DNA from 3 places in the Bradyrhizobium sp. Ses1 genome. Region 2 is predicted to be linked to each of the others. Evidence: predicted binding sites of a transcription regulator. Region 2 holds the regulator's gene; each other region holds the start of a gene.
What was found. The regulator PhoB, encoded in region 2, activates phosphate uptake and scavenging genes when phosphate is short. The targets are predictions, from matches to a motif close to TGTCATNNANCTGTCAT.

Region 1 (6,720 bases), on a different contig from region 2:
CCGGTCATGTCAATCCAATGCTTGGTATCGCGCGCATCCTGTTGGCTGACGGTCACGAGGTGGTCGCCTTCACAGGAAGCGCTTTCCGCGACCGCATCAACAGTATTGGTGCAGCATTTCGTCCTATTCCTGCCAGCGCAGATCAGGATGTGGTGGATCCTTTCGCGAAGTATCCCGAACTGAAAAGCCTGCCTCCGGGGTTGGAGTTGTTGCGCGTCACCAAGGAGCGCTTATTTGTTGACCACATGCTCGTGCAGCACGAGGGCTTGCAACGATTGTTGCGGGAAGTCCCGGCCGACATCGTGATGGGGGATGAGTACTTCTTGGGCCTGCTACCAATGCTGCTGGGCCCTCGCTCGAAGCGGCCTCCGATTGTCTGCTTTGGCACCACGATCCTCCATTGGCCTCGCACAGACGGGGCGCCAGAACTCCTCGGCTTGCCTCCGGCGGCAGCCCCGGCGCAGCGCGAGAAGTATGCAGCCATTGCCCAGGAACATGAGAGGGTCGTCAATCAACCGCTCGCGCATCGTTTGAACCAATGCCTGGAGGAAATCGGCGTCAAGTCGCTGCCGAGGCCTCCTTTCGAGGCAATGGTGGAATTAGCAGATGCCTATCTGCAGCTGACGGTGCCGAGTTTTGAGTTTCCGCGTCCCGCCCCCGCTTCGGTGCAATTCGTGGGTACCCCGCCCATTATGCCCAAACAAGCGCCGCTGCCACCCTGGGCCGATGAGCTGGACGGCAGGCGCAAGGTGGTCCTCGTGACCCAAGGGACAGTGGCCAACCACGACTTCAACCGCTTGGTAACACCGACCCTGGTGGGATTGGCCGACGAGCGGGACCTGCTCGTGGTCGTCACCGCTGGCGGCCGCCCGGTCGACACGATCCCTGGCCCCATTCCGGCTAATGCGCGTTTGGCGAGCTATCTGCCGTTCGAGTGGATCCTGTCCAAAGCCGATGTATTTGTCACCAATGGAGGTTATGGCAGCGTCAACCAAGCCATGAGCTTTGGTGTTCCTCTGGTCTGCGCTGGACTCACCGAGGACAAGGCCGATGTGAATGCGCGGGTCGGCTGGTCCGGGGTCGGCATCAACCTTGAGACGAGCACGCCGGCGCCGCAGGTGCTGCGCGAGGCTGTGCGGGCCGTACTCGATACGGAGAGGTATCGCGCACGTGCTTCGCTCATGGCTAAGGAATTCCAGCGCATCGACACCCGTGGCGAGATTCTCCGCGCGATCAAGCGGGTGTCTCAGAACGGGGCTGATCGGCCGTCCCGCGCCGCTTTGCTGTCGGCGAAGTAGATCGACGATACCGACCTCAGCACAATCGTTTCACGACACCGATCGAAAGCAATGATTGGCTGGGTCGCAAGCTCGTTGCGGTCGCGCTCGGCGATCGCATCTTCCACGGCGAGGCCAGCAACGGCACCTGCAGCGGATGTCATGGGGCCGATGCGCGAGGGACGTCAGTCGGTCCGGACCTGACTTCCGGCAATTGGGTGTGGAGCGACGGCAGCCTTGCGGCGATCACCAAGACGGTTGTCGACGGCGTCCCGCACCCACGCAACTATACCGGCGTCATGCCGCCGAAGGGAGGCGCCGAGCTGTCGGACGCCGACACTGCCGCAGTGGCCGCCTATGTCTGGGCAGTCGGCCACGTCAACTAGTCTAGGTGGTCCCGAACGCCTTGAAGGTGATGATGGTGTGGGTGTCCTGGATACCCGGGATGACCTGGACCTTTTCGTTGACGAAATGGCCGATGTCGGTGTCCTTGTCGACGTAGAACTTCACCAGGAGATCGTAATCGCCCGCGGTGGAGTAGATCTCGGAGGCGATCTCGGCCTCCGCCAGCGCATTGGCGACGGCATAGGACTGGCCGAGCTTGCACTTGATCTGGATGAAGAAGGGAACCATCGCTGTTATCTCCGGGGCAGGTAGCCGGCCCATAGAGCCAAATTCGCCGTGCAATGGCAAGCCAGCTTGCCGGCGTTGGTTCGCCGCGCTAGGAGGGACCATGGTATTATGCCTATCCCACTGCGCGGCAGCTTTCCGATGACGACGCCGATCGCACTCACCATTGCCGGTTCGGATTCCTCTGGCGGCGCCGGCGTCCAGGCGGATTTGAAGACCTTTGCCGCGCTCGGTGTCTACGGCGCATCCGTCATCACCGCGCTCACCGCGCAGAATACGATGGGCGTGCGCGGCATCCATCAGGTGCCGGCCGGGTTCGTGACGGCGCAGATCGATGCGGTGTTCTCCGATCTTGCGGTCGGCGCGGTCAAGATCGGCATGGTGGCGGAGCTTTCGATCATCGATGCGATCGCGGCCGGGCTCGAGCGCTGGTCGCCGAAGCATGTCGTGTTCGATCCGGTGATGGTTGCAACCTCGGGCGATCGCCTGCTTGCCGCGGAGGCGGTCGATGCGCTGCGCACGAGATTGATCCCGCTTGCGTCGTTGATCACCCCGAACCTGCCGGAGGCCGCAGCACTGCTCGACGAACCGATGGCCTCGGATGAGGCCGCCATCGAGAGCCAGGGCAGGCGGCTGCTTGCCCTCGGCTGTCGGGCGGTCCTGATTAAGGGCGGGCACGGGCAGGGCAGCGAGAGCATCGACTATCTCGTCGATGTAGACAGCGCGATCGTGCTCGCGGCGCCGCGCATCAGCACCGCAAACACCCATGGCACCGGCTGCTCTTTGTCGTCTGCGATCGCAGCCGAGCTTGCCAAGGGCGAAGACGTGACGTCAGCCGTGCGCAATGCCAAGCGCTGGATCAGCGCCGCCATCGAAGCCGCCGACCGTTTCACCGTCGGCCACGGCCACGGGCCGGTGCATCATTTTCACAGATTTTATTAGACGACCGAGCTGCCTCAACCCTGTCCCGCATATCTACGGCCTCTGGTGTCGCCAGATTGTCGCATGGCGCTGTTATCCGCATTTCAAAGGGGCGCGTAGCTGATTCTGGTGGGACTGTTGGCTGCGACGAATCGTCATCGCCCTGTCACAGGGATTTGTTAGGTGCACAGGTATGGGAAGCGACTCTTTCAGTGAAGAGAGCCCCGAGCGGCGCTTTCGCACGTTGTTTATCTCCGATGTCCATCTCGGAGCCCGCGGGTCGCAAGCCGACCGATTGCTGGATTTCCTGCGCTCTCACGATGCCGACACGATCTACCTGGTTGGCGACATCGTTGACGGTTGGGCGCTGAAGTCGAGCTGGCACTGGCCCCAGACCCACAACGATTTCGTGCAGAAGATGCTGCGCAAGGCACGCAAGGGCGCCAAGGTCATCTATATCCCCGGCAATCACGACGAGTTCCTGCGCAAGTACTACGGCACGCATTTCGGCGGCATCGACGTGATGGAGAACACCATCCACACCGGCGTCGACGGCAAGCGCTTCCTCGTGATCCACGGCGATATCTTCGACCTCGTGGTGCAGAATGCGCGCTGGCTCGCCCATCTCGGCGACAAGGCGTACGACTTCGCGATCCAGATGAATCGCTTCGTCAACTTCTTCCGCCGCATGTTCGGCGTGCCCTACTGGTCGCTGTCGCAATGGGCGAAGCTGAAGGTCAAGAAGGCAGTCAATTACATCGGCGCGTTCGAAACCACGCTTGCGAGCGAAGCACGTCGCCACGGCTGCGACGGCGTGATCTGCGGCCACATCCATTATGCAACGATCCGCGACGAGCACGGCATCCGCTACATGAATTGCGGCGACTGGGTCGAGAGCTGCACGGCGCTGGCCGAGCACGAGGATGGCCGCTTCGAGATCATCACCTGGACTGATCCGGTCCGGCGCATCGCACCAGTGCCACGGGTCACGGCGCGCGCTGCATGACAAAAATCCTGGTCGCGACCGACGCATGGCATCCCCAGGTCAATGGGGTGGTTCGGACGCTGACCATGATGGCCGAGGCGGCAAAGGGCCTCGGCGTCGAGATCGCATTTCTCACGCCGCAATCGTTCCGCACCTTCGCGATGCCGAGCTATCGCGACCTCCGGCTGGCCTTGCCGCATCCGGCTGCGATTGCCGCGCTGATCGAGCAGGACAAGCCCGACAGCATCCACATCGCCACCGAAGGTCCGATCGGCCTGTTGGTGCGCCGCTACTGCCGCAAGCGCGGTCTGCCGTTCACCACGAGCTTTCACACCCGCTTTCCCGACTATGTCTCGGCGCGCTCGCCAATCCCGGAAAACTGGGTCTGGCGGCTGTTGCGCTGGTTCCATCGGCCGAGCCAGGCGGTGATGGCGGCAACCCCGGCGCTCGCCGCCGAACTGCGCTCGCGCGGCTTTCGCAACGTGGTGCTGTGGTCGCGCGGCGTCGATACCGAGCTGTTCCATCCGCGCCATGTCGACCTCTGTCTTCCGGCACCGGTTTTCCTGAGCGTCGGCCGGGTGGCGGTCGAGAAGAACCTGGAAGCCTTCCTCGACCTCGATCTGCCGGGCACCAAGGTCGTTGTCGGCGACGGACCGGCGCGGCCGGCACTGGAGCGGAAATACCGCGACGCCGTGTTCCTGGGCGCACGGCACGGCGAGGAATTGGCGCGCATTTATGCCGCTGCCGACGTGTTCGTGTTCCCCAGCAGGACCGACACCTTCGGTTTGGTGCTGCTGGAGGCGCTTGCGAGCGGCCTGCCGGTCGCCGCTTTCCCGGTGGTCGGTCCGCGTGACGTGATCGGCACTGCGCCGGTCGGCGTGCTGAAAGAAGACCTCCGCGAGGCCTGTCTGGAGGCGCTCAGCATCCCCGCGCAAACCTGTGTCGACTTTGCTGCGCGCCACACCTGGCAAGCCTCGGCGCGCGTTTTTATCGACCACGCCCTCAATCTCCGGCCGGTCGAGCCCGAGCCTGAGAACGAACCGGCGGAATTCGTGGCTGAGGACCCGCATTTCGCAGCCTAGCCTGACCCCGTAGCCCGGGTGGAGCGCAGCGCAACCCGGGGACTTCTGTATCTGTCTTGACCGGCGGTCCCGGGTTACGCGTTCCGCTCCACCCGGGCTACGGCCGGGGATCACACAGAAGCGTCTTGCCGGCTCGTCCGCGACCGCGTTACAAATTGCGCATGACCGAAATCGTCGCAAATCAACCCATCGGTGCGGCTGATATCGAAGCCGCCGCAAAGGTGGTCGCGCCGTTCGCGGTGCGCACGCCGCTGCTGTCCTTTCCCGTCCTCAACGAGCGCGCCGGGACCAAGGTATTCCTGAAGCCGGAAATGCTGCAGCGGACCGGCTCGTTCAAGTTCCGCGGCGCGTTCAACAAGCTGTCGTCGATCCCGCAGGCACAGCGCGGCGGCGGGGTCGTCGCGTTCTCCTCCGGCAACCATGCCCAGGGCGTGGCCGCGGCGGCGAAGATCCTCAACATGCAGGCGACCATCGTGATGCCGGCGGACTCGCCCATCACCAAGCGCGAGCGCACCAAGTCCTATGGCGCCGAGGTCGTGCTCTATGACCGCGACCGTGAGGACCGCGAGGCGATCGCCAATGGCATCGCGGAGAAGCGCGGCGCGACTTTGGTGCGTCCCTATGACGATCCCTTCGTGATCGCAGGGCAGGGCACCGCGGGCCGCGAAATCGCCGAGGACATGGCCACGCTTGGGCTTACGCCTGACATCGTGGTGGCACCGGCGTCCGGCGGCGGGCTGATCGCGGGCGTCGCGACCGCCGTGAAGGCCAAATTCCCGCAAGCCCAGGTGATCGTCGCCGAGCCGAAGGGCTATGACGACCACGCGCTGTCGCTACAGGTAGGACATCGCGAGCCGCATCCAGCCGCCGCCCGCACCATCTGCGACGCGCTGATGGCGGCGATGCCGGGCGAACTGACGTTTGCGATCAACAGCAAGCTGCTGGCGGGCGGCGTGTCGGCTTCGGATGAGGAAGTCGCCGCTGCGGTTGCGTTCGCCTATCGCGAACTGAAGCTGGTGGTAGAGCCCGGCGGCGCCGTCGGCCTTGCCGCCTTGCTCGCCGGCCGCATCGACGCCAAGGACAAGAACGTCGTCATCGTTCTCTCCGGCGGCAATGTCGACGCCGACCTGTTCGCCAAGCTGGTGGCCTGAACAACGCCGAGATTCTGTAGCCCGGGTGAAGCCAACGGGTCGCGCGCGAAGGCGCGCCCGATGGCTCCGCCCGGGCTACGACGCAGAACATCGTTTTGGCGCCTGCGCAATCAGCGCATCAACGGCGTCCAAATCCCTGGCCCCACCCCATCGATTGGCTGACTGCCCTTGCGGCGGATTGCAGCACCTGACAATCTTTGTTTGGCGCAAGGTCGGAGGAATCCAGGATGGGGGACGGCTCCGGGCAAAGGGTTGCAACCGTCGTCATCGCGGTAGTGCTCGTCGGCGCGGCCGCATCGCAGGCGAGGAGTGTGCTGGCGCCGCTCGCTGCGGCGCTGTTCATCATCGCGATCGTCTGGCCGGCGCAGAAATGGCTGCAGTCATGGATGCCGAAGCTCGCAGCGCTCGCGATCACCATGCTGGTCACGGTGGCGATCTGCCTTGCCTTCGCTTCGCTGGCAGCGTGGGGCTTTGGCCGCGTCGGCCATTTCCTCGTCGCCGATGCTGGGCGGTATCAGACGTTCTATGAACGGGCCGTGATATGGCTCGATGGCCATGGCATCGAGGTTGCCAGCCTCTGGGCCGAGCACTTCAATGTCGGCTGGCTGCTGCGCGCCACGCAATACGTCACCGGCCGCCTCAACACCACGCTGAGCTTCTGGCTGATCGCGCTG
Region 2 (6,720 bases):
CAAGTGGGACGATGCGGCGATCGCCAAGCTCAATCCGAAGCTGAAGCTGCCCTCTGACGCCATCACCGTGGTCCGCCGTTCCGACGGTTCGGGCACCACCTTCAACTTCACCGACTTCCTCTCCAAGTCGAATGCCGACTGGAAGTCCAAGGTTGGTTCGGGCACCGCGGTCGAGTGGCCGGTTGGCGTTGGCGCCAAGGGCAACGAGGGTGTTGCCGGCAACATCAGCCAGACCAAGAACGCCATCGGCTATGTCGAATACGCCTACGCCAAGCAGAACAAGCTGACCTATGCGGCGATGGTCAACAAGGCCGGCAAGACCGTGCAGCCGACCATTGCTGCGTTCCAGGCCGCTGCTTCCAACGCGGACTGGGCCAAGGCTCCGGGCTACTACGTGATCCTGACCGACCAGCCGGGCGATGCGTCCTGGCCGATCACCGCGGCGACCTTCATCCTGATGCACAAGGAGCCGACGGATAAGGCGGCCTCGGCCGAAGCCATCAAGTTCTTCAAGTGGTCGTTCGAGAAGGGTGGCAAGGCCGCCGAAGAGCTCGACTACATCCCGATGCCGGAGCCGGTCGTCAAGCTGATCGAGAAGACCTGGTCGTCGGACATCAAGAGCTGAGGCTCGCATAGCGAGCGTCGCGCCCTGTCCTCTGCGGGCGCGACAAAGTCGAGAAACCGGAATCCATCGCTTCGCAACCGAAGCTGTGGATTCCGGGTCTACGCCCGACGGGGTGCATCCTGCGACGATGCGGGAAAACGTTCAGAACGGGTCGCGCAGTAAGTTGCGATCGAGTAAACACAGGGGATTGGCGTGGCAGACATGGCCGTTCAAAGCGACGTAATGGCAGCCTCCGGACCTTACGATCGTGCCAGGGCCCTCAGCGCCTTCAAACTCGGTGACATCACCTTCTACTGGATCACTCGCGCCTGCGCGATTTCGGTGCTCCTGATCCTAGGCGGTATCATCCTTTCGCTGATCGCCGGCGCCTGGCCGGCAATGAAGGAATACGGCTTCTCGTTCCTGTGGACCCAGCGCTGGGCGCCTTCGGCAGACCCGCCGGTGCTCGGCGCGCTCGGGCCGATCTACGGCACGCTGATCACCTCTGTCATCGCGATGATGATTGCCATTCCAGTTGGCATCGGCATTGCGATCTTCCTCACCGAGCTCTGCCCACAATGGCTGCGCCGCCCGATCGGCATCGCGATCGAACTGCTCGCCGGCATCCCCTCGATCATTTACGGCATGTGGGGCTTCTTCGTGCTAGGCCCGTTCCTCGCCAATACGTTCCAGCCGTTCATGATCCGCCTGTTCGACGGCGTGCCGGTGCTGGGCGCGATATTCGCAGGCCCGCCATCCTATCTCAGCCTGTTCAACGCCGCGCTGATCCTCGCGATCATGGTGCTGCCCTTCATCACGGCGATCTCGGTCGACGTGTTCAAGACGGTGCCGCCGGTCCTCAAGGAGGCGGCCTACGGGGTCGGCTGCACCACCTGGGAAGTCGTCCGCAACGTCGTGATCCCCTATACCCGCGTCGGCGTGATCGGCGGCATCATGCTGGCGCTCGGCCGCGCCCTCGGCGAGACCATGGCCGTGACCTTCATCATCGGCAATTCGTTCCGCATCTCCTCCTCGATCTTCGCGCCGGGCACCACGATCTCCGCGGCGATCGCCAGCGAATTCGCCGAGAGTGACGGACTGCACCAGTCGGGCCTGATCCTGCTCGGCCTCTTGCTGTTCGTGCTGACATTCATTGTTCTTGCCTGCGCGCGACTGATGCTGATGCGTCTGGAAAGGAAGGCGGGGAACTGACATGAACCCGATTTACAAAGCACGTCGCCGCAACGACATCATCATCCGCGGGCTTTGCATCGCCGCTGCCGCGTTTGGGGTGACCTGGCTGGCGCTGATCCTGTTCACGCTGTTCTACAACGGTCTCGCCGGCCTCAGCCTCGACGTCTTCACCAAGAACACCCCGCCGCCCGGCTCCACCGATGGCGGCCTGTTGAACGCGATCGTCGGCTCGGTGATCATGACCGTGATCGGTGTCGGCATCGGCGCGCCGCTCGGCCTGTTCGCGGGCACCTATCTGGCCGAATACGGCAAGCATGATCGGCTCACCTCGGTGATCCGCTTCATCAACGACATCCTCTTGAGCGCGCCGTCGATCATCATCGGCCTGTTCATCTATGGCGCGGTTGTCGTGCCGATGGGCGGCTTCTCCGCGCTGGCCGGCTGCCTGGCGCTGGCGGTGATCGTCATCCCGGTCGTGCTCCGCACCACGGAGGACATGCTGCTGCTCGTCCCCAACCCGCTGCGCGAAGCGGCCTCCGCGCTTGGCCTTCCGCGCTCGCTGGTGATCAAGCGGATCGCCTATCGCGCGGCGCGCTCCGGCCTGATCACGGGCGTGCTGCTGGCGACCGCCCGTGTCGCCGGTGAGACCGCCCCGCTGTTGTTCACCGCGCTGTCCAATCAGTTCTTCAGCCTGAACCTGACCAAGACGATGGCGAACCTGCCGGTGACCATCAACAACTTCGTGCAGAGCCCCTACGCCTATTGGAAGGAACTCGCCTGGAGCGGGGCCTTGCTTATCACCTTGACCGTGCTCGCGCTCAACATCGGCGCGCGCATCCTCGGCGCCGAAAGGAGCGCAAAATGACCGATCTGTCCGTATCGACGACCAGCCCGAGCGCGGCCATTCCCCAGAAGTCGCTGCCGGAAGCGGCGCCAAAGGTGACTGCACGCAGCCTCAACTTCTATTACGGTGAGCACCATGCGTTGAAGAACATCAACCTGACGCTCGGCACCAACCGCGTCACCGCCTTTATCGGCCCGTCCGGCTGCGGCAAGTCGACCCTGCTCCGGATCTTCAACCGGATGTACGACCTGTATCCCGGCCAGCGCGCCACCGGCCAGTTGATGCTGGACCAGACCAACATCCTCGACCCCAAGCTCGACCTCAACCTGCTGCGGGCGCGGATCGGAATGGTGTTCCAGAAGCCGACGCCGTTCCCGATGACGATCTATGAGAACATCGCCTTCGGCATCCGCCTTTACGAGAAGATTTCGAAATCTGAAATGGACGGCCGCGTCGAGAAAGCGCTGCGCGGCGGTGCGCTGTGGAACGAGGTCAAGGACAAGCTCAACGCCTCCGGCCTGAGCCTCTCCGGCGGCCAGCAGCAGCGCCTCTGCATCGCCCGCACGGTTGCGGTGCGGCCCGAAGTTATCCTGTTCGACGAGCCCTGCTCGGCGCTCGATCCGATCTCGACCGCCAAGGTCGAGGAGTTGATCCAGGAATTGTCGGAGGACTACACGATCGCGATCGTCACGCATAACATGCAGCAGGCGGCGCGCGTCTCCGACAAGACTGCGTTCATGTATCTGGGCGAACTGATCGAGTTCGACGACACCAGCAAGATCTTCACCTCGCCGAGCGATCGACGCACCCAGGACTACATCACCGGCCGGTTTGGTTGAGGAGGGACATCATGGCTTCTGAACATACCGCCAAGGCATTCGACAGCGATCTTCAGGAACTGACCCGTCTGGTCGCAGAGATGGGCGGGCTGGTCGAACGGATGATCACCGAATCCGTCGATGCGCTGATCCGCCGCGACGTCGCGCTCGGCAAGCGTGTCGTCGCTTCCGACATCGAGATCGACAGCCTGCAGCGCGTGATCGAGGAGCGCGCCGTGCTGACGATCGCCCGCCGCCAGCCGATGGCTGTCGACTTGCGCGAGATCGTCGGCGCGATGCGGGTGGCGACCGACCTCGAGCGGATCGGCGACCTCGCCAAGAACATGGGCAAGCGCGTCGCCGCGCTGGAGAACGACTTCCAGCCGCTGAAGTTGATCCGCGGCCTGGAGCACATGACCGACCTCGTGCTGTCGCAGGTCAAGTCCGTGCTCGACGCCTATGCCGCGCACGATCTGCCGGCGGCGATGAACGTCTGGAAGAGCGACGAGGAGGTGGACGCGATCTGCACCTCGCTGTTCCGCGAGCTCCTCACCTACATGATGGAAGATCCGCGCAACATCTCGTTCTGCATCCACCTGATGTTCTGCGCCAAGAATATCGAGCGGATCGGCGACCACGCCACCAACATCGCGGAAACGGTCTTCTACATGATCGAGGGTCAGCAGATCACCGACAAGCGGCCGAAGGGGGATATGACGACGTTCGCCACGACCGTTCCGGGCAACTAGAGCAACATCCGGAAAGTCGACGCCGGCTTTCCGCCAAGATCCTGCTCAAACATCAAAGGAAGAGTGGGATGACGATTCAAGCAGAGAGTCATCCCGCTATAGGAGAAGCCAAGCCGATGAGCGCACGCATTCTGGTGGTCGAAGACGAAGAAGCGCTGACGACGCTGTTGCGCTACAATCTCGATGCAGAAGGCTATGATGTCGAAACGGTCGCCCGTGGAGACGATGCGGACACAAGGCTCAAGGAACGTATTCCCGACCTTGTCGTGCTCGACTGGATGCTGCCGGGACTCTCCGGCATCGAGCTGTGCCGCCGTCTGCGGGCGCGGCCGGAGACCAAGCAGCTCCCGATCATCATGCTGACCGCGCGCGGCGAGGAAAGCGAGCGCGTGAGGGGGCTGGCGACCGGTGCCGACGACTACATCGTCAAGCCGTTCTCGGTGCCTGAACTGCTCGCGCGGGTGAAGGGCCTGTTGCGCCGGGCAAGCCCGGAGCGGCTCGCCACCGTGCTCACCTATGGCGACATCGAACTCGACCGCGAGAAGCGCCGCGTCGCGCGCTCGGGCCGCCCGATCGATCTCGGCCCGACCGAATATCGCCTGCTGGAGTTCTTCCTGGAGCATCCCGGCCGCGTGTTCAGCCGCGAGCAGCTGCTCGACAGCGTTTGGGGCCGCGACATCTATATCGACGAGCGCACCGTCGACGTTCACATCGGCCGCCTGCGCAAATTGCTCAATCCCGGCCGCGAGCAGGACCCGATCCGCACCGTCCGCGGTGCGGGCTACGCGCTCGATGATCGCTTCGCGAAGGCCGAGCAGTCGTAAACCGGCGACCTCAATCCGCAGCCCGGGTGCAGCGAAGCGTAACCCGGGGAAATTTGGACCTGCCGATACAGCGTTCCCGGGTTGCGCTGCGCTCCACCCAGGCTACGATCTGTCGTCGGTTTACTTGCCTTGTGACGGCTTGACCGTCGGACGGCGGCGGTCAGCCGCCGGCTGGTAGGCGATGCGGGAGTGGTGCGCGCAATAGGGCAGGCCGGGAAGCGCCTTGCCGCCGCAGAAGAAGAATTCCGGGCTCGAGGGATCGCCGACCGGCCAGTGGCAGGTGGCCTCGTTCAATTCGAGCAGCGACAGCCGCTGGCTCATCGGTACCACATTGTCGTAGGCGATAGGGTCCGCTTCCACCTCCACCTCGAAGGCGTGGGCGAGCGCGGTGTTGCCGCGGGAGACCGGACGCGCCACGCGCATCATCGGCTGTGCGGGACGCGCCTTGCGCTGCCGCGGCGCGGCTGCAGCAGGACTCTTGGCGCGGCCCGAGAGGCCGAGCCGGTGCACCTTGCCGATCACCGCATTGCGGGTCACGTTGCCCAGTTCCGCAGCGATCTGGCTGGCCGAAAGGCCACCTTCCCAGAGCTTTTTCAACTGCTCGACGCGTTCGTCGGACCAGGTCAATACCGTCATCGCATCTTTCCCTTCGCGTTGCGCCGGCCGATCCTGGGACAGCGCTGCGATGCCTAATCTCAAAAATCCCTGCGGGCAGAATCCCTTAAGGCTCGCCGGGCACGAAAACCGCACCCGAACGTGTACGCCGCACACAAAGGACTCTAAGGGATCAAAACTGCCGCACGAGATGTCGTACCCGACAGGCTAGACGCTACAATATGGCGTGACTCTGGCGCAAGAGTCCGCGCCTATGCGTCCACATGTTCCGACATTTAGGGATTGCAATCGGGCTTTTCCACCACACCGGAAAACTGCGGATTACCGGCACTTTGCAGCGCAGCCTGGCGGCTTCGTGGCGATTGACAGCACCCGCCGCGCGCATAGAATGCCTTCACGTGCCGCCCTGCAAAGGCGGCACGTTTTGTTTTCGCTGGATGAGCTCCAGCCGCGTGTCTGCATCGCTGCACGCCGCCGGGGCTTGTCTGAAAGGCTTGTCTGAACCCTTCAGTGATCGCCATGACCGACCGCGCCACGTCGCATCTGCTTCCCGTTTTTGCCAGGGCCGATCTCGGCTTCGAACGCGGCGAAGGCTGTTGGCTGATCTCGACCAAAGGCGAGCGTTATCTCGACTTCACCTCCGGCGTCGCGGTGAACGCGCTCGGCCATGCCCATCCGCATCTGGTGAAGGCGCTGCAGGAACAGGCGACGAAGCTCTGGCACATGTCGAACCTGTTCAAGAGCCCGGACGGCGAGAAGCTTGCCGCGCGGCTGTGCGAGCAGAGTTTTGCGGACTTCGTGTTCTTCTGCAATTCCGGCGCGGAAGCGATGGAGGGCGTGATCAAGGTCGTGCGTCACTATCACTTCTCGAAGGGGCATCCGGAGCGCTACCGCATCATCACCTTCGAAGGCGCCTTCCATGGCCGCACGCTCGCGACACTCGCAGCGACCGGCGCTGCTAAATATCTCGAGGGCTTCGGTCCGCCGATGGACGGCTTCGACCAGGTGCCGCATGGCGATATCGAAGCGGTGAAACGCGCGATCGGTCCAGAGACCGCGGGCATTCTGATCG
Region 3 (6,720 bases), on a different contig from region 2:
GCCGCGCAGACGCTTCGCGTTTGTCGCGGGGAAAACCGGTCCCCACTTTTTCGGATCATGCTCAAAGAAATCTTTCGCTAGCCGTTGAGAATTTTTGGGTGGCGCAAGGCTGTGGCGCGCTCGTCGGTGTGGCGGCGCTTCTAGAAAGATTCTATAAGCCCCGGAACTTGATGCAGCACACCATCGGCCTCCGCAAGCCGGAAGCCGACCTCGCCGCTGCCGGTATAAAAATACCCTTGCCGGGTATAACGGAATAAGTGGGATTTCCTCGCATGACCTCGCTCGACAGCTTCAAATGCCGCAAGACCCTGAAGGTCGGTGGCAAGACCTACGTCTATTACAGCCTGCCTACGGCAGAGAAGAACGGTCTGAAGGGCATTTCGAAGCTGCCATACTCGATGAAGGTGCTGCTTGAAAACCTTCTGCGCAACGAGGACGGCCGCACCGTCAAGAAGGAAGATATCGTCGCAGTCAGCAAATGGCTGAGGAAGCGCAAGCTCGAGCATGAAATCGCCTTCCGCCCCGCGCGCGTGCTGATGCAGGATTTCACGGGTGTTCCGGCTGTGGTCGATCTCGCGGCGATGCGCAACGCGATGCAGAATCTCGGCGGCGATGCGGAGAAGATCAACCCCCTGGTGCCGGTCGACCTCGTCATCGACCACTCCGTGATCGTCAACTTCTTCGGCGACAACAAGGCCTTCGCCAAGAATGTGGTCGAGGAATACAAGCAGAATCAGGAGCGTTACGAGTTCCTGAAATGGGGCCAGAAGGCATTCTCGAACTTCTCGGTGGTGCCGCCTGGTACCGGCATCTGCCACCAGGTCAATCTCGAATATCTGGCCCAGACGGTGTGGACCAAGAAGGAGAAGATGACGGTCGGCAAGAAGACCGGCACCTTCGAGGTCGCCTATCCCGATTCGCTTGTTGGTACTGATTCGCACACCACGATGGTTAACGGCCTTGCCGTGCTCGGCTGGGGCGTCGGCGGCATCGAGGCGGAAGCCTGCATGCTCGGCCAGCCCTTGTCGATGCTGCTGCCCGAAGTGGTCGGCTTCAAGCTCAAGGGACAGCTCAAGGAAGGTGTCACCGCGACCGACCTGGTGCTGACAGTGACGCAGATGCTGCGCAAGCAGGGCGTCGTCGGCAAGTTCGTCGAGTTCTTCGGCCCTGGCCTCGATTATCTTTCGGTCGCGGACAAGGCGACGATCGGCAACATGGCGCCGGAATATGGCGCGACCTGCGGCTTCTTCCCGGTGGACGCCGCGACCATCGATTATCTCAAGACCTCCGGCCGCAAGGCGGACCGTGTCGCGCTGGTCGCCGCCTATGCCAAGGCGCAGGGCCTGTTCCGCACGGCGAAATCGACCGATCCGGTGTTCACGGAAAAGCTGATTCTCGATCTCAAGGATGTCGTGCCGTCGATGGCCGGGCCGAAGCGCCCAGAGGGCCGCGTCGCCCTTCCTGCGGTCGCGACCGGCTTCGCAACGGCGCTCGCCAGCGAATACAAGAAGGCCGATGATGCGGAGAAGCGCTATCAGGTCGAGGGCCGCAACTTCGATCTCGGCCATGGCGACGTCGTGATCGCGGCGATCACCTCCTGCACCAACACCTCCAATCCGAGCGTTCTGATCGGCGCCGGCCTTTTGGCACGCAACGCGGTTGCCAAGGGCCTGAAAGCGAAGCCTTGGGTGAAGACCTCGCTTGCCCCGGGTAGCCAGGTGGTGGCGGAATATCTCGCCAATTCCGGCCTGCAGGCCGATCTCGACAAGGTCGGCTTCAACCTGGTCGGCTTCGGCTGCACCACCTGCATCGGCAATTCCGGCCCGCTGCCGGAAGAGATTTCGAAATCGATCAACGACAACGGCATCGTCGCCGCCGCCGTGCTGTCGGGCAACCGCAACTTCGAGGGCCGCGTCAGTCCTGACGTGCAGGCGAACTATCTCGCCTCGCCGCCGCTGGTCGTAGCGCACGCGCTGGCGGGCACCGTGACCAAGGATCTCGCGGTCGAGCCGATCGGCGAGGGCAAGGACGGCAAGCCGGTCTACCTGAAGGACATCTGGCCGACCGCGAAGGAAATCAACGCCTTCATGAAGAAGTTCGTCACCGCGTCGATCTTCAAGAAGAAATACGCCGACGTGTTCAAGGGCGATACCAACTGGCGCAAGATCAAGACGGTCGAGAGCGAGACCTATCGCTGGAATATGAGCTCGACCTATGTGCAGAACCCGCCCTATTTCGAGGGCATGAAGAAGGAGCCCGAGCCGATCACCGACATCGTCGAGGCGCGGATCCTCGCCATGTTCGGCGACAAGATCACGACCGACCACATCTCGCCGGCCGGCTCGATCAAGCTGACGTCACCCGCCGGCAAATTCCTGAGCGAGCATCAGGTGCGCCCCGCCGACTTCAACCAGTACGGCACGCGGCGCGGCAATCATGAGGTCATGATGCGCGGCACCTTTGCCAACATCCGCATCAAGAACTTCATGCTCAAGGGCGCCGACGGCAATATTCCGGAAGGCGGAAACACCAAGCACTGGCCCGACGGCGAGCAGATGTCGATCTACGATGCCGCGATGAAGTACCAAGCGGAAGGCGTGCCGCTGGTGGTGTTCGCCGGCGCCGAGTACGGCAACGGCTCATCGCGCGACTGGGCGGCCAAGGGCACCCGCCTGCTCGGTGTTCGCGCGGTGATCTGCCAGAGCTTCGAGCGCATCCATCGCTCCAATCTGGTCGGCATGGGTGTGCTGCCACTCACCTTCGAGCCGGGCACGTCATGGCAGTCGCTCGGCATCAAGGGCGACGAGAAGGTCACGATTCGTGGCTTGCAGGGCGATTTGAAGCCCCGCCAGATGCTGACGGCGGACGTCACCTCCAGCGATGGCAAAGTGCAGCATGTCCCGCTGCTTTGCCGCATCGATACGCTCGATGAGCTCGATTATTATCGCAACGGCGGCATCCTGCACTACGTGTTGCGCAAGCTCGCGGCCTAACGCGGATTTGTGATCGGTGCCTCACTGCTACGTGAATGGCTAGGAAAATGCGGGCGGCCTATGAAAAAGGCCGCTTTCGCACGTCAGGGGCATGCTCTTCAGGGTCGTCTCTCATGCCCCGTACAAGTACGGATGGAAATCATCACGATCGGTTCTCAGTATGACAGCGATGATGGCCTATAATCGTCTTTCGCTTTGGTCCGGCGCGCTCAGTGTTTGCGCCATTATCGCGATCATCCGACCCGCCCACGCCGATCCGCGTGCGGTCGTCGAGCTCTTCACCTCACAGGGTTGTTCGTCCTGCCCGCCCGCCGACAAGATCATCGGCGAACTCGCCAAGGACCCGAATGTCATCGCGCTCAGCATGCCGATCGACTACTGGGATTATCTCGGCTGGAAGGACACGCTGGCTGATTCGCGCTTCAGCGCACGCCAGAAAGCCTATTCGCATGTGCGCGGCGACCGCGACGTCTATACGCCGCAAGTCATCGTTAACGGCTCGGCGAAGGTGATCGGCAGCGATCGCGTCGGCATCGAGACTGCGATCAAGGATACCGCGACCGAGGGCGTGATGTCGGTGCCGGTGACGATGTCGCTGTCCGGCAAGCAGATCAATGTCTCGGTGGCGGCGAGCAATGGGCCGCGCGTCAAGCATGGCGAAGTCTGGATTTGCTCGATCTCCAAGGCGGTGCCGATCTCGATCGGGCGCGGCGAGAATCGCGGGCAAGAGATCACCTACCACAACGTGGTGCGTAACCTGTTGAAGGTCGGCGACTGGAATGGCAGCGCGGGAAGCTGGACCGTGCCGATCGAGAACATCTCGCGTGAAGGCGTCGATGCCGCCGTCGTCTATGTCCAGGACGGCAATCGCGACAAGCCGGGCCCCATGCTCGGCGCGGCTATGACGCCGCTGCGGTAAGGTCTAAATCAAACCCGCCACATCCTGTCATTCCGAGCGCGCATCGCGCGAACCCGGAATCTCTCGCCATCAACCTCCAGTTTCCGGGTTCACGCTGTCGCGTGCCCGGAATGACGTGTCGTGAGGAACCCCCAAAAAAGAAAAGGACCAACTCTCGTTGGCCCAGTCAAAAGGGAGTTAACTCCCCTGCGAACAGGCCCGGTCCCGACGGCCCCGGGGGGCTGGGGGCTGAGGAATCCGGAACCGAAAGAACCGGGCCAACGCAGGATTTCCTTTTCGCAGGGCAGCGGGGCGGGCGGTGGGCGGAAGTGGGGCAGCAATAAGATTCTTTCTAACGATACTGTGACTCCTGGAAAATCTTCCCATTCGTCGCACGGCGGCTCTGAACCCTTGCGGCGCTGCCCGGTTAGCGCAATCATGTCAGCCGCATGACAGGAGGCGCTTGATGATATCGATATCGGAGGACAGCGAGCCAAGCGGGCTTCGCGCGGCGGCGCGGCCCGCCGCTGCCACCCCGCTACAGAACCGCGTGACGTTCAATCGTCTCGAACTCAATCGCATCCTCAATCTCTATGGTCGCATGGTCGCCGACGGCGAGTGGCGGGATTACGCCATCGACTTCCTGAAGGATCGCGCCGTGTTCTCGGTGTTCCGCCGCTCCTCCGAAGTCCCGATCTATCGAATCGAAAAGGACCCGCGGCTCGCCCGCAAGCAGGGCATGTACAGCGTGATCTCGGCGACCGGCCTGATCCTGCGCCGCGGCCATGAGCTGGAGCGCGTGCTGCTCGTGATCGACCGCAAGCTGGCGGTTGTTTAAGGCCGCGTCCATCATTCCGGGGCGCGAAGCGAACCCGGAATCTCGTGCGGCAATTGCGCTCTCACCAACCTCTGGATTCCGGGTTCGCGCTTACGCGGGCCCCGGAATGACGGAGAATTAACGCCGGCCCGGATCCTCGGTCGGTATCGTGGTCGCGCCGTCGCCGAGCGCGCGCTGCATCATCACCGTGTCGAGCCAGCGGCCGAATTTGAGGCCGACGCTCGGATGGGTTCCGATCAGCGTGAAGCCGGTCTTGAGGTGAACGCCAATTGAGCCGGCGTTGGCGGAGTCCCCGATCACCGCGATCATCTGCCGGTAGCCGCGCGCCTCGCATTCGCTGATCAGCCGCTGCAGCAGTTGCAGGCCGACGCCGCGGCGGTGGATCGAGGGATCCAGATAAATCGAATTCTCCACCGTGAAGCGATAGGCCGGACGCGGGCGGTAGGCGCCGGCATAGGCATAACCGACCACGCCTCCGTCAAGGGCGGCGATGAAATAGGGAAAGCCGCCATCCGTCAGCGCCCTGAAGCGGCGCGTCATCTCCGCGAGGTCCGGCGGGACCAGCTCGAACGTCGCGGTGCCGAAGCGCACCGCGTGCTCGTAAATTGCAGTGACGGAGGGAAGGTCGGCCTCGGTGGCGGGCCTGATCTCGACGGCGGACATGGCGGCAAGATAGCAGCAGGTTTCCCGGGAGCAACGCTCTCCTTATCTGTCATGGCCGGGCTTGACCCGGCCATCCACGCCTTTCTCGTCAATGGTGGATGCTCGGGAACGAGCCCGGGTAGGGGACTGAGTGCGCAAACGAAAAGCCCCGGCGGTGAGGCCGGGGCTTCGATCGTTGGTACTGCCGGAGGCGCTTAGTCGCGCTGTCCGAGGAGCTGCAGGAGCAGCGTGAACAGGTTGATGAAGTTCAGGTAGAGCGAGAGTGCGCCGGTAATCGCCGCACGCTCGGCAATCGCGCCACCCTGCGAGGCGTAGCCGTAGATGTAGTCGTTCTTCAGCCGTTGGGTATCCCAAGCGGTGAGGCCCGCGAACACCAGCACGCCGACCACCGAAACGATGAACTGCAGCGCCGAGCTCGCCAGGAACAGGTTGACCAGGCTGGCGATGATGATGCCGATCAGGCCCATGAACAGGAACGAGCCCATGCCGCTCATGTCACGCTTGGTGGTGTAGCCGTAGAGGCTGAGCGCACCAAAGGTCGCCGCGGTGATGAAGAACACCCGCACGATCGAGGTGTGCGTATACACCAGGAAGATCGACGACAGCGAGAGGCCCATCAGCGCCGAGAACACCCAGAACAGGAGCTGAGCAGTCGCGGGCTGCAGCCGGTTAATGCCGGCCGAGATCACGAACACCATCACCAGCGGTGCGAGGATGAACAGCCACTTCAGCGGGCTGACGAACATCGCATAGCCGAACTGCGTCAGATAGGCGTTGCCGAACTTTGCGACGGCTGCGGACGGATCCGCCGTCACCGCCGCCATATAGACGCCGAGCGCGGCCAGGCCCGTGATCGCGAGGCCGATCGACATGTAGTTGTAGATGCGCAGCATGTAGGCGCGCAGACCGGCGTCGACCGTCGCAGTGTCAATGCGACCGGCGGCCCGGCCGAAGGGAGAGGCATAGTTACGGTCTAGGTCCGACATGGTCGAATTCCCGTGGTTGTTCCGGTCGCAAGGGATTTGCGGGACCGAGTATAATCTATCTCAGATAGCGCGGCCTGCGGACATTAAAATCCGTGTCATCAAACCGCCCATCCGACCCAAGGCGTATGTGGGAAACTAACACAACCGCCGCAAGCTTCCACGCGCGGCTGAATGTCGCTCTGGCCTTTATTTCAAGGCAAAACCGGTATTAACCGAGCTCGTTCCCCGCTTCAAATTGTCACAAATTCCGCAACACGGCCGCGGGCTTCTGGTTCAGGGCGAGCAGCGTGCCGGCCAGCCCGAGCCCGACGGTGACGATCAGCGCCGCGACCACCACCGCCG

Region 1: a site for PhoB is predicted at 2,982-2,998, ahead of AC5ZG5_RS16025 (UDP-2,3-diacylglucosamine diphosphatase). Genes of this name have one in related genera too.
Region 3: a site for PhoB is predicted at 4,330-4,346, ahead of AC5ZG5_RS33610 (DUF2794 domain-containing protein). Genes of this name have one in related genera too.

The regions. Positions count from the first base shown of each region.
Region 1 is NZ_JCAMOQ010000011.1:163,077-169,796, reverse strand. It holds gene AC5ZG5_RS16045 (glycosyltransferase) at 1-1,298, shown strand, start outside; gene AC5ZG5_RS16040 (c-type cytochrome) at 1,340-1,663, shown strand; gene AC5ZG5_RS16035 (Lrp/AsnC ligand binding domain-containing protein) at 1,665-1,910, opposite strand; gene thiD (bifunctional hydroxymethylpyrimidine kinase/phosphomethylpyrimidine kinase) at 2,049-2,849, shown strand; gene AC5ZG5_RS16025 (UDP-2,3-diacylglucosamine diphosphatase) at 3,022-3,834, shown strand; gene AC5ZG5_RS16020 (glycosyltransferase family 4 protein) at 3,831-4,895, shown strand; gene AC5ZG5_RS16015 (threonine/serine dehydratase family protein) at 5,057-6,046, shown strand; gene AC5ZG5_RS16010 (AI-2E family transporter) at 6,274-6,720, shown strand, end outside.
Region 2 is NZ_JCAMOQ010000001.1:96,411-103,130, forward strand. It holds gene pstS (phosphate ABC transporter substrate-binding protein PstS) at 1-625, shown strand, start outside; gene pstC (phosphate ABC transporter permease subunit PstC) at 827-1,816, shown strand; gene pstA (phosphate ABC transporter permease PstA) at 1,818-2,663, shown strand; gene pstB (phosphate ABC transporter ATP-binding protein PstB) at 2,660-3,481, shown strand; gene phoU (phosphate signaling complex protein PhoU) at 3,493-4,209, shown strand; gene phoB (phosphate regulon transcriptional regulator PhoB) at 4,326-5,033, shown strand; gene AC5ZG5_RS00460 (GcrA family cell cycle regulator) at 5,154-5,669, opposite strand; gene AC5ZG5_RS00465 (aspartate aminotransferase family protein) at 6,168-6,720, shown strand, end outside.
Region 3 is NZ_JCAMOQ010000042.1:30,927-37,646, forward strand. It holds gene acnA (aconitate hydratase AcnA) at 273-2,993, shown strand; gene AC5ZG5_RS33605 (DUF1223 domain-containing protein) at 3,154-3,912, shown strand; gene AC5ZG5_RS33610 (DUF2794 domain-containing protein) at 4,358-4,729, shown strand; gene AC5ZG5_RS33615 (GNAT family N-acetyltransferase) at 4,847-5,392, opposite strand; gene AC5ZG5_RS33620 (Bax inhibitor-1/YccA family protein) at 5,587-6,378, opposite strand; gene AC5ZG5_RS33625 (ABC transporter permease) at 6,617-6,720, opposite strand, start outside.